DNA from 3 places in the Burkholderia mayonis genome. Region 1 is predicted to be linked to each of the others. Evidence: predicted binding sites of a transcription regulator. Region 1 holds the regulator's gene; each other region holds the start of a gene.
The links. Region 1 encodes HrcA, which represses chaperone genes, less so after heat shock. Its sites were predicted from a motif close to TTAGCACTCNNNNNNNNNGAGTGCTAA; they were not measured.

Region 2: the regulator HrcA is predicted to act here: its motif matches at 1,850-1,876, upstream of rpoH (RNA polymerase sigma factor RpoH).
Region 3: the regulator HrcA is predicted to act here: its motif matches at 2,126-2,152, upstream of WS70_RS21475 (co-chaperone GroES).

What each region holds. Positions count from the first base shown of each region.
Region 1 covers NZ_CP013386.1:774,660-778,278, forward strand. Annotated here, with positions in the region: gene recN (DNA repair protein RecN) at 1-661, opposite strand, end outside; gene WS70_RS03940 (NAD kinase) at 691-1,593, opposite strand; gene hrcA (heat-inducible transcriptional repressor HrcA) at 1,725-2,747, shown strand; gene hemH (ferrochelatase) at 2,944-3,619, shown strand, end outside.
Region 2 covers NZ_CP013386.1:3,387,147-3,390,765, forward strand. Annotated here, with positions in the region: gene leuA (2-isopropylmalate synthase) at 1-338, shown strand, start outside; gene WS70_RS16290 (nuclear transport factor 2 family protein) at 571-963, opposite strand; gene WS70_RS16295 (acyloxyacyl hydrolase) at 1,005-1,574, opposite strand; gene rpoH (RNA polymerase sigma factor RpoH) at 1,938-2,873, shown strand; gene cydP (cytochrome oxidase putative small subunit CydP) at 3,205-3,489, shown strand; gene WS70_RS16320 (cytochrome ubiquinol oxidase subunit I) at 3,479-3,619, shown strand, end outside.
Region 3 covers NZ_CP013387.1:644,422-648,040, forward strand. Annotated here, with positions in the region: gene WS70_RS21460 (aldehyde dehydrogenase) at 1-402, shown strand, start outside; gene speB (agmatinase) at 533-1,495, shown strand; gene WS70_RS21470 (hypothetical protein) at 1,597-2,010, shown strand; gene WS70_RS21475 (co-chaperone GroES) at 2,177-2,467, shown strand; gene groL (chaperonin GroEL) at 2,481-3,619, shown strand, end outside.

The DNA.
Region 1 (3,619 bases):
GGTTCGCCGAATGCGTGAGGCGCTTGTGCTCGGTGCTGATTTCGTCCCATTCGCCCGGCTGCGGCGCGAGCTTGTCGAGCTCGGCGAGCTGCCACGCGAGCTTTTCACGTTCGAGCTGGCGCTCGCGCTCGTGCGCCTGCGCGGCCTCGATCGCGTGCGTCGCGTCGCGCCACGCGCGAAAGCCGCGCGCGACGGCGGCCGCGTCGGCGACGAGCCCCGCGTGCGCGTCGAACAGCTCGCGCTGCGCGTCCGTGCGCATCAGCAGCTGGTGCGCATGCTGGCCGTGGATGTCGACGAGCATCTCGCCCACTTCGCGCAGTTGCGCGAGCGTCGCGCTCGTGCCGTTGATGAAGGCGCGCGAGCGGCCGTTCGCGTCGACGACGCGCCGCAGCATCACCGTATCGTCGGCGTCGAACGCATGCTCGTCGAGCCAGCGTGCGACGCGGTCGTGCGGCGTGAATTCGGCGCTGATGTCGGCGCGCGCGCAGCCGGTGCGCACGACGCTCGCGTCTGCGCGTTCGCCGAGCGCGAGTGCGAGCGCATCGATCAGGATCGATTTGCCGGCGCCCGTTTCGCCCGAGAAGACGGAGAAGCCGCTGTCGAATTCGAGGTCGAGCGCGGCGACGATGACGAAGTCGCGGATCGAGAGGTGGCGGAGCATGAGTGGCGGTCGGAAGGTGGCGTCAGGACTTATGCGTCGTCGTCTTCTTCGCTCGACGGGTGTTCGTTCCAGTGGAGCTTCTTGCGCAGCGTCGCGTAGTAGCTGTAGCCGACCGGGTGCAGGAACGGCACCGTGTGCTTCGAGCGGCGCACCTCGATCGTGTCGTTCAGCTCGAGCGCCGTGAACGACTGCATGTCGAAGTTCACGTTCACGTCACGCCCGCCGATGATCTGGATCGCGATCTTCGAATCGTCCGGCAGCACGATCGGCCGGTTCGACAGCGCGTGCGGCGCGATCGGCACGAGCACGAATCCCTGTAGCTGCGGATGCAGGATCGGCCCCGACGACGACAGCGCGTACGCGGTCGAGCCCGTCGGCGTCGCGACGATGAGGCCGTCCGAGCGCTGGTTGTACATGAAGCGGCCATCGACCGATACGCGCAGCTCGGCCATCCCGGAAAAGCCGCTGCGGTTCACGACGACGTCGTTGAACGCGAGCGCGTGGTAGATCGGCTCGCCGTCGCGCACGATGCGGGACTCGAGCAGCGTGCGCTCCTCACGCTCGAAGCTGCCCGCGAGCATCATCGGCACGACGTCCTGCATGTCGGACGCCGGGATGTCGGTGATGAAGCCGAGCCGGCCGTGGTTGATGCCGATGAGCGGCGTCTTGTACGGCGCGAGCTGGCGGCCGATGCCGAGCATCGTACCGTCGCCGCCCAGCACGACCGCGAGATCGGCGCGCGCGCCGATCTCGGCGGGCGTGAGCGCCGGGTAGCCCGTGCTGCCGATCGCCTGCGCGGTGTCGGCCTCGAACACGACTTCGAAGCCGCGCTTCGCGATGCACGCGGCGAGCGACGTCAGCGGCTCGGCGATGCCAGGCGTGTTGCTGCGCCCGACGAGCGCGACGGTATGGAATTGGTGGCCGATTTTCATGCCGGCATTACACCATAGCTCGATGACGAAAAGAACCGCCCGCCGGCCCGGGGGCGGCAAAACGGGTGGGGAACGGACGATGCGCGCGGGACGCTCGCGGGCGCCGCCCGGTTGCGCTAAAATTTTCCGTCATGTTAGATCCACGCGCACGAACCCTCCTCAAGACGCTGATCGAGCGGTATATCGCCGACGGTCAGCCGGTCGGATCGCGCACGTTGTCTCGTTATTCGGGGCTCGAGCTGAGCCCGGCGACGATCCGCAACGTGATGTCCGACCTGGAGGAGCTCGGCCTCGTGTCGAGCCCGCACACGTCGGCGGGGCGCGTGCCGACGCCGCGCGGCTACCGCCTCTTCGTCGACACGATGCTGACGGTCGAGTCGCCGATCGACGCCGCCGCCGTCACGCGGCTCGTGCAGACCACGCTGCAGGCGGGCGACCCGCAGCAGAAGGTCGTCGCGGCCGCGGCGAGCGTGCTGTCGAACCTGTCGCAGTTCGCGGGCGTCGTGCTGACGCCGCGCCGCAGCCACGTGTTCAAGCAGATCGAGTTCCTGCGCCTGTCGGACAAGCGGATCCTCCTCATCATCGTGACGCCCGAAGGCGATGTGCAGAACCGCATGATCGCGACGCAGCGCGACTACACGCCCGCGCAGCTCACCGAGGCGTCGAACTACATCAACGCGCACTTCGCCGGCCTGTCGTTCGACGAGGTGCGCCGCCGGCTGCGCGAGGAGATCGACGAGCTGCGCGGCGACATGACGGCGCTGATGCACGCGGCCGTCACGGCGAGCACCGAGGAGGCCGACGACGAGGACACCGTGCTGATCTCCGGCGAGCGCAACCTGCTCGAAGTGGCGGATCTTTCGTCCGACATGGCGCGGCTGCGCAAGCTGTTCGACGTGTTCGACCAGAAGACGAGTCTCCTGCAACTGCTCGACGTGTCGAGCCACGCGCAGGGCGTGCAGATCTTCATCGGCGGCGAATCGACGCTCGTGCCGATCGACGAAATGAGCGTCGTGACGGCCCCGTACGAGGTCAACGGCAAGATCGTCGGCACGCTCGGCGTGATCGGGCCGACGCGGATGGCCTACAACCGCGTGATTCCGATCGTCGACATCACCGCGCGCCTCCTGTCGCTGACGCTCAGCCAGCAGTAACCGGTTCCGCACGCGCTTCATCGCCGTTTCATCACACTTTTGCGGCGTCCTGCGCCGTTTTCCCTCGATCGAGTCCGTCACCGCATCGTGCTGCCCCGCCGCTCGCCGCGCAATCGGCCGGACGGCCGACTGGTGGGCCCGGGCCGCCCCGCTATAATGAGTGTCGTTCGATTCGGTGCTCCGGCACGATCTTTCCATGCGTTTTGACCTCGAACCGCCGTCGCATGCGTCGGCCGCTCACCGCGTCGCCGTGCTGCTCGTCAACCTGGGCACGCCCGACGAGCCGACGCCGCGCGCGGTGCGCCGCTATCTTGCGCAGTTCCTGTCCGACCCGCGCGTCGTCGAGATCCCGCAGGTCGTCTGGCAGGTGATCCTGCGCACGATGATCCTGCCGCTGCGCGGCCGCGCGTCCGCGAAGAAGTACGCGGCCGTCTGGATGTCCGAGGGCTCGCCGCTGCGCGTCCATACGGAGCGCCAGGCCGAGTGCTTGCGGCCGCTCTTCGCGGCGAACGGCTACCGGGTGATCGTCGATTTCGCGATGCGCTACGGGACGCCGAGCATCGCCGACGTGCTCTCGCAGTTGAAGCGCGCGGGCGCCGAGCGGGTGCTGTTGCTGCCGATGTATCCGCAATATTCGGCGTCGACGACAGCCACTGCGTTCGACGCCGCGTTCGCCGCGCTCGGCCGGATGCGCAACCAGCCGGAGGTGCGTACGGTGCGTCACTACGCGGACCACCCCGCTTACATCCACGCGCTTGCCGAGCAGGTCCGCCAGTATTGGGCGGCGCACGGCAGGCCGGCATTCGATTCGGGCGACAAGCTCGTGCTGAGCTTTCACGGCGTGCCGAAGCGCACGCTCGATCTCGGCGATC
Region 2 (3,619 bases), 1.2 Mb from region 1:
TGGAGACGATGGGTCCGGCCGCGCGCGCGGGCGCGTCGGCGAGCTGGCATGACCGCGAAGCCGCGCTCGCTCACGCGGACGACGCGCAAAGCGCGGCGCGGCAGGCGGCCGCCGTGTTCGCGGCGGCGGCGGGCGTCGAGATCGACGTCGCGTCGTGCGAGGTCGAGCGCACCGCGAATGGCGACACCGTCGTGTTCGTCGGCGCGAAGGTCGGCGGGGCCGCGCTGCGCCACGGCGCGGGCGTGCATCGCGATCCGGTCGCCGCCGCGACGGATGCGGTCGCAAGCGCGATCAACCGCTCCGCCTGGAGCCGCGACGAGCGGCGCGCGGCCGCCTGACGCGGCGCGAGCGACACGCGAAAGAACAGGGCGCGGCGCACGCCGCTGCGCCAAACCGGTGCGACGCGCGATCCGCGGCGCGCCGGCGCAAACCGTGCAGCTCACGAAGCCGCGCGGCGACGGAAGGCTCCGACGAGGGGCCGAAAGAAACGGCCGGGAAAGGGCCGGAAAAGAACCGAAAAAGCGGGCGGCAGCTGCGGGCGAGAATGGCGGGCGAAGGCGTGCTTCGTGCCTAGCTCTCGGTCGCGCAGCGCGTCGCCTGCCATGCGAGGAGGCGCCAGCGGCCGCTCTCCAGCGTCTGCACCGCGGTGTAGGCGACCGGAAACACGAGGCCGCCGTTGTTCGTCTCCATCTCGATCAGCGCGCGCCCCGCGACGACATACGTGGCGTCGCCGTCGCCGACGGGCAGCACCTCCTGCGACTGGATTTCGATCTGCCGATAGCGGCGGCGCCCTGCCGCGATCGCGTCGATGAACTGCTGCTTGGTCTCGCGCTTGCCATTGGTGTGCACGTAGTAGACCTTGTCGGACAACAACGCTTCGAGCGCCTCGCCGTCGCCGTCGACCATCGCACGAAACCGGTCGCGCTCGAGCGCGCGAATCGCATCGATCACCTTCGCCACCATCGCCATACTCCTCGACTGCATGCGCGCCTCCGGCGCGCCGATCAGAAGTTGTATTGCACGTAGAGCTGGCTGAAATTTATACCAGGATTCGGGTCTTTGATACCCGCGTTCGACACGTGCTGGAAGCGCAAACCCGCCTGATACTGCTGACGATCGCCGAATTGCGCGCCGACGCCGATCATGTCGGCGAACTGAAACGCGGTCGACATCGAGTAGTTCTGCGAGATCGTCGGATGCGACAGGAAACGCACGCCGACGCCCGCCTCGATGAACGGCCGCACGTAGCCGGCGCTCTTGATGAAGCGCACGATGGGCGTTGCGCCGACTTCCCAGACGCTGTCGTTGATCGCGCGATCGCCCGTGTACCGCCAATACGACAAGTGTCCTTCGGCGACGAACGCAAAGTGCCAGCCGCCGATTTCCCACCAGGCCCAGTTCGGATCCCAAGCGACAGCGATGTCGCCCTTCTTGATGTCGTGGTCGGCGACGCCGCCGCCGAGCTGCAATCCCCAACGATCCGCGAAAGCGGCGCCGGAGGCGCCGACAAGCGCCGCTGCCACTACGACCTGCGCGATGACCCGCCCCGCCCGACCACCGTTTTTATCGTTCATCTCTTACTCCAACTTCTCTGGTTGAATAGAGCCTCGCTGCAATCCGCATGCGGTGCCCGAGCGAACAGAATCTTATGGTAAAGGACTTTTCTGATCGGCATCGTCTGACGAAATGGTTTTCTGCCGAATTGACAAGAATCAGGATCCTTTACCCGAAACGCCCGTAAAACAACGACTTATGGACGACGAGCAGAAAAAGGGCTCCGGCATGGGCTATCACTTCATCAAAATCAATAGCAAAATGGGAACTCCAGCGACCCTGTTCCTTCTAAGGATTAGCACTCCGGTAGATGGAGTGCTAAGATTCATCGAGGAATCGCCCCGGCAAAGGGGCTTGTCCCTGATTCCAAAGGAGTTTTTTACGTGAGCAACGCATTGACCCTTCCGAACATTCTGCGCCCGGCGTCCGCTAAGGCCGCATCGGCAGGCTCGCTGGCGCTCGCATCCCAGTCGATGCTGCCCGGCCAGTTGGGCAACATCGACGCCTATATCCAGGCCGTCAACCGGATTCCGTTGCTGACGCCGGAAGAAGAGCGCCAATACGCGACCGAATACCGCGACAGCAACGACCTCGACGCCGCGCGCCAGCTCGTGCTGTCGCACCTGCGGCTCGTCGTGTCGATCGCGCGCAATTACCTCGGCTACGGCCTGCCGCACGGCGACCTGATCCAGGAAGGCAACATCGGCCTGATGAAGGCGGTCAAGCGTTTCGATCCCGCTCAGAACGTGCGTCTCGTGTCGTATGCGATCCACTGGATCAAGGCCGAGATTCACGAGTACATCCTGCGCAACTGGCGCATGGTCAAGGTCGCGACGACGAAGGCGCAGCGCAAGCTGTTCTTCAACCTGCGCAGCCACAAGAAGGGCACGCAGGCGTTCACGCCCGAGGAAATCGACGGCCTTGCGCAGGAGCTGAGCGTCAAGCGCGAGGAAGTGGCCGAGATGGAAACCCGCCTGTCGGGCGGCGACGTCGCGCTCGAAGGCCAGATCGACGACGGCGAGGAGTCGTACGCGCCGATCGCGTATCTCGCCGATTCGCACAACGAGCCGACCGCCGTGCTCGCCGCGCGGCAGCGCGACATGCTGCAGACGGACGGCATCGCGCAAGCGCTCGAGTCGCTCGACGCACGCAGCCGCCGGATCATCGAGGCGCGCTGGCTGCACGTCGACGACGACGGCTCGGGCGGCTCGACGCTGCACGACCTCGCGGCCGAATTCGGCGTGTCGGCGGAGCGCATCCGCCAGATCGAGGCAAGCGCGATGAAGAAGATGCGCACGGCGCTCGCCGCGTACGCGTAACGCTCGATCACCCGGCCCACCAGGCCGCGTCGAAACGGAAAAGCCCGCTGTCTTGTGACAGCGGGCTTTTTTGTGCACTGCGAAACCGCACGCGTTGCGCGTATGCTTGATCAACGTTATGAAAAATTCCCCCCGGTGCATTGCGATTTACGTAAGTCTTGAGCCAGCTCAAGTTTCCGCGATTGCTTCGCGACGGTGTGCCGCAGCGCGGCGCTAAGGGTTTTCCGGGACACCTCCTACAATTGGGAGGACCGGCCAACGGATGCTGCGCGTGCGCAAGCGCGTCACGAGACCGGCCTAGTTTTACGCCTATCGCGCTATCCCGGACATCATGGCTTTAACTCTCATCAACAAAAAGGCGTCGCCCCGCGATACGCCGCCCGCTCGTCCGGCGGGCTGGCGCGATCGGGCGGCCGCCTGGGCCCGCGGCCCGACCCTCGCGCGCGACATCTCGATCGTGCTGGTCTTCAAGCTGATCCTGCTCGTCGCGCTCAAGTACGCATTCTTCAACCATCCGCAGGCCGAGCACATGTCGTTGCCGCCTGCCGTCGTCGCCGCGCAGCTGCTGTCGACGACGCCATCCGAACCCACTCGGGGAGACCGCCATGATAAGTAGCGAAGTCGTCGATCTGTCGCGCCTGCAGTTCGGCATCACAGCGCTCTACCATTTCCTGTTCGTTCCATTGACGCTCGGCATGTCCTGGCTGCTCGTCATCATGGAAGCCGTCTACGTGATGACGGGCAAG
Region 3 (3,619 bases), on a different replicon from region 1:
AAGCTGCTGCTCGGCGGCGCGCGCGTGAACGAAAAAGGCGGCGGCTTCTACATCGAGCCGACCGTGTTCGATACGACGCCCGACGCGAAGATCGCGCGCGAGGAAATCTTCGGCCCGGTGTTGTCGGTGATCACGTTCGATTCGGTCGACGAAGCGGTGAGGATCGCGAACGACAGCGATTACGGGCTCGGCGCCGCGGTGTGGACCTCGAGTCTGACGACCGCGCACGAAGTCGCGCGTCGGCTGCGCGCGGGCACGGTATGGGTCAACTGCTACGACGAAGGGGGCGACATGAATTTCCCGTTCGGCGGCTACAAGCAATCGGGCAACGGCCGCGACAAGTCGTTGCACGCACTGGAGAAGTACACCGAGCTGAAGTCGACGCTCGTGCGGCTGCGCTAAAGGATTCGCAAGCCAGCGCGGCGGCGCGAACGCATCACGCCGCCGCGTTCCCAATGAATCCAACCGCCGGCCCGTTCGCCTTTTCCCTTGCAGCGCCGCGAACGAGCCGGTCCCTCCAACGGATCATTCGATGAATGAAACGCTCTATGGCGACGGCGCGATCCGCCGTCCATCTCTCTACGGTTCCTCGATCGAAAACACCTACGCGGGCGTGCTGTCGTTCATGCGACGCAACTACAGTCGCGATCTCGACGGCGTCGACGTCGCCGTGTCCGGCGTGCCGCTCGATCTCGCGACGACGTTTCGCTCCGGCGCGCGCCTCGGCCCGTCCGCGGTGCGCGCGGCGAGCGTGCAGCTCGCGGAGCTGCATCCCTATCCATGGGGCTTCGATCCGTTCGACGATCTCGCGGTGATCGACTACGGCGACTGCTGGTTCGACGCGCACAATCCGCCGACGATCAAGGCCGCGATCGTCGAGCATGCGCAAACGATCCTGCGATCGAACGCGAAGATGCTGACGTTCGGCGGCGATCACTACATCACGTATCCGCTGCTGATTGCGCACGCGCAGAAGTACGGCGGGCCGCTGTCGCTGATCCATTTCGACGCGCACTGCGACACATGGGCCGACGACGATCCGGACAGCCTCAATCACGGCACGATGTTCTACAAGGCGGTCGACGAAGGGCTGATCGATCCGAAGACGTCGGTGCAGATCGGCATCCGCACGTGGAACGACGACTATCTCGGCATCAACGTGCTCGACGCCGCGTGGGTGCACGAGCACGGTCCGCGCGCGGCGCTCGAACGCATCCGGTCGATCGTCGGCGACCGGCCCGCTTATCTGACATTCGATATCGACTGCCTCGATCCCGCGTTCGCGCCGGGCACGGGCACGCCGGTCGCGGGCGGGCTGTCGTCCGCGCAGGCGCTGTCGATCGTGCGCGGCCTCGGCGGCGTGAACCTGATCGGCGCGGACGTCGTCGAAGTCGCACCCGCGTACGACCAGAGCGAGATCACCGCGATCGCGGCCGCGCACATCGCGTGCGATCTGCTGTGCCTGTGGCGGCAGCGCAAGGTCGGCGCGCGCTGACCGACGGTGCCGAATGGCGCTCGCTCCTATTTCGGGAGCGAGCGGCGCGCAAATGGCTGGCTGGGACGACAACGAAATTTGGGCGCAAACGGAGGCGAAGCATGGCATTTGCGATCAAAGCCGAAGTGAGCGATCCGCAGGCGAAGACGTTCGCGTTCACTGCGCAAAAGACGATGTACGGCGGCAAGCATATCGCCGAAGGCGACACAATCTTCGTGTTCGCGAGCGAGAACGAGGGGGGGCGCGGCCTCATCGCGCGCGGCGTCGTGACGTTCGTCGAAGCAATCGCGAAAATTCCCGGCGCGGCTCGGCAAACGCCGCGCGTGAGCGTCGCCATCGAGCGCGCGGCGCGCGCGAAGCGGCCGCTCGGACGAAACGAACTCGGAGGCTTCGCGGACTGGCGCGACGGTCAGCCCGCGACCGAGCTCAACTTCAAGTTCTATCGTCAGGCGACCAACAAGATCGTCGGCATCTCGGACGAAGCGGCGGCGTTCCTCGACACGTTCTTCATCTAGCGCAACCGGCCGCCGGCCGATGGATGCCCGGTCGCACCTTATGCGATTCGCCGATAAGTTTGTGCCAATCCGTTATTGGAGCGATCGACTGCACGTTTCTATACTCGACACCGGACTGGCGCTCATCGAACCCGAGTGCCAACGACTTCGATAAGGAAACCTGAGAATGAGCCTACGTCCGCTCCACGATCGCGTCGTCGTCAAGCGACTCGACCAGGAAACCAAGACCGCGTCGGGCATCGTCATCCCGGACAGCGCGGCGGAAAAGCCCGACCAGGGCGAGATCGTCGCCGTCGGCCCCGGCCGGCGCGACGCCGACGGCAAGCGTGTCGAACCCGACGTGAAGGTCGGCGAGCGCGTGCTGTTCGGCAAGTACGCCGGGCAGCCCGTGAAGGTCGACGGCAACGAATTGCTGGTGCTGCGCGAAGAAGAAATCGTCGCAGTCGTTCATTCCTGAGGAGCGCCGAGTCATGGCAGCGAAAGAAATCATTTTTCACGATGGCGCGCGCACGAAGCTCGTCGAAGGCGTCAATCTACTCGCGAACGCGGTGAAGGTCACGCTCGGCCCGAAAGGCCGCAACGTCGTGCTCGAGCGCAGCTTCGGCGCGCCCGTCGTCACGAAGGATGGCGTGTCGGTCGCGAAGGAGATCGAGCTCGCGGACAAGGTGCAGAACATCGGCGCGCAGCTCGTGAAGGAAGTCGCATCGAAGACGAGCGATGCGGCGGGCGACGGCACGACGACCGCGACCGTGCTCGCGCAGGCGATCGTTCGCGAAGGGCAGAAGTACGTCGCCGCGGGCCTGAATCCGCTCGATCTGAAGCGTGGGATCGACAAGGCCGTGCTGGCCGCGGTCGAGGCGCTGAAGAAGATCAGCAAGCCGACGACGACAAGCAAGGAGATCGCGCAGGTCGCGACGATTTCGGCGAACGGCGAGGAATCGATCGGCCAGCGGATCGCCGAGGCGATCGACCGCGTCGGCAAGGAGGGCGTGATCACCGTCGAGGACGGCAAGTCGCTCGCCGACGAACTCGATGTCGTCGAAGGGCTGCAGTTCGATCGCGGTTATCTGTCGCCGTACTTCATCAACAATCCCGACCGCCAGCTCGCGGTGCTCGACGAGCCGTTCATCCTGCTGCACGACAAGAAGATCTCGAACATTCGCGATCTGCTGCCGGTGCTCGAGCAGGTCGCGAAAGCGGGGCGGCCGCTCCTCATCGTCGCCGAGGACGTCGAGGGCGAAGCGCTGGCGACGCTCGTCGTCAACAACATTCGAGGCATCCTGAAGACCGTTGCGGTCAAGGCGCCCGGCTTCGGCGACCGCCGCAAGGCGCTGCTGGAAGACATCGCGATCCTGACGGGCGGCCAGGTGATCGCCGAGGAAACCGGCCTCTCGCTCGAGAAGGCGACGCTCGCCGAGCTCGGGCGCGCGAAGCGCATCGAGGTCGGCAAGGACAGCACGACGCTCATCGACGGCGCGGGCGACAAGCCGAACATCGAGGCGCGCGTGAAGCAGATCCGCGCGCAGATCGCTGACGCGACGTCCGACTACGATCGCGAGAAGCTGCAGGAGCGCGTCGCGAAGCTCGCGGGCGGCGTCGCGGTGATCAA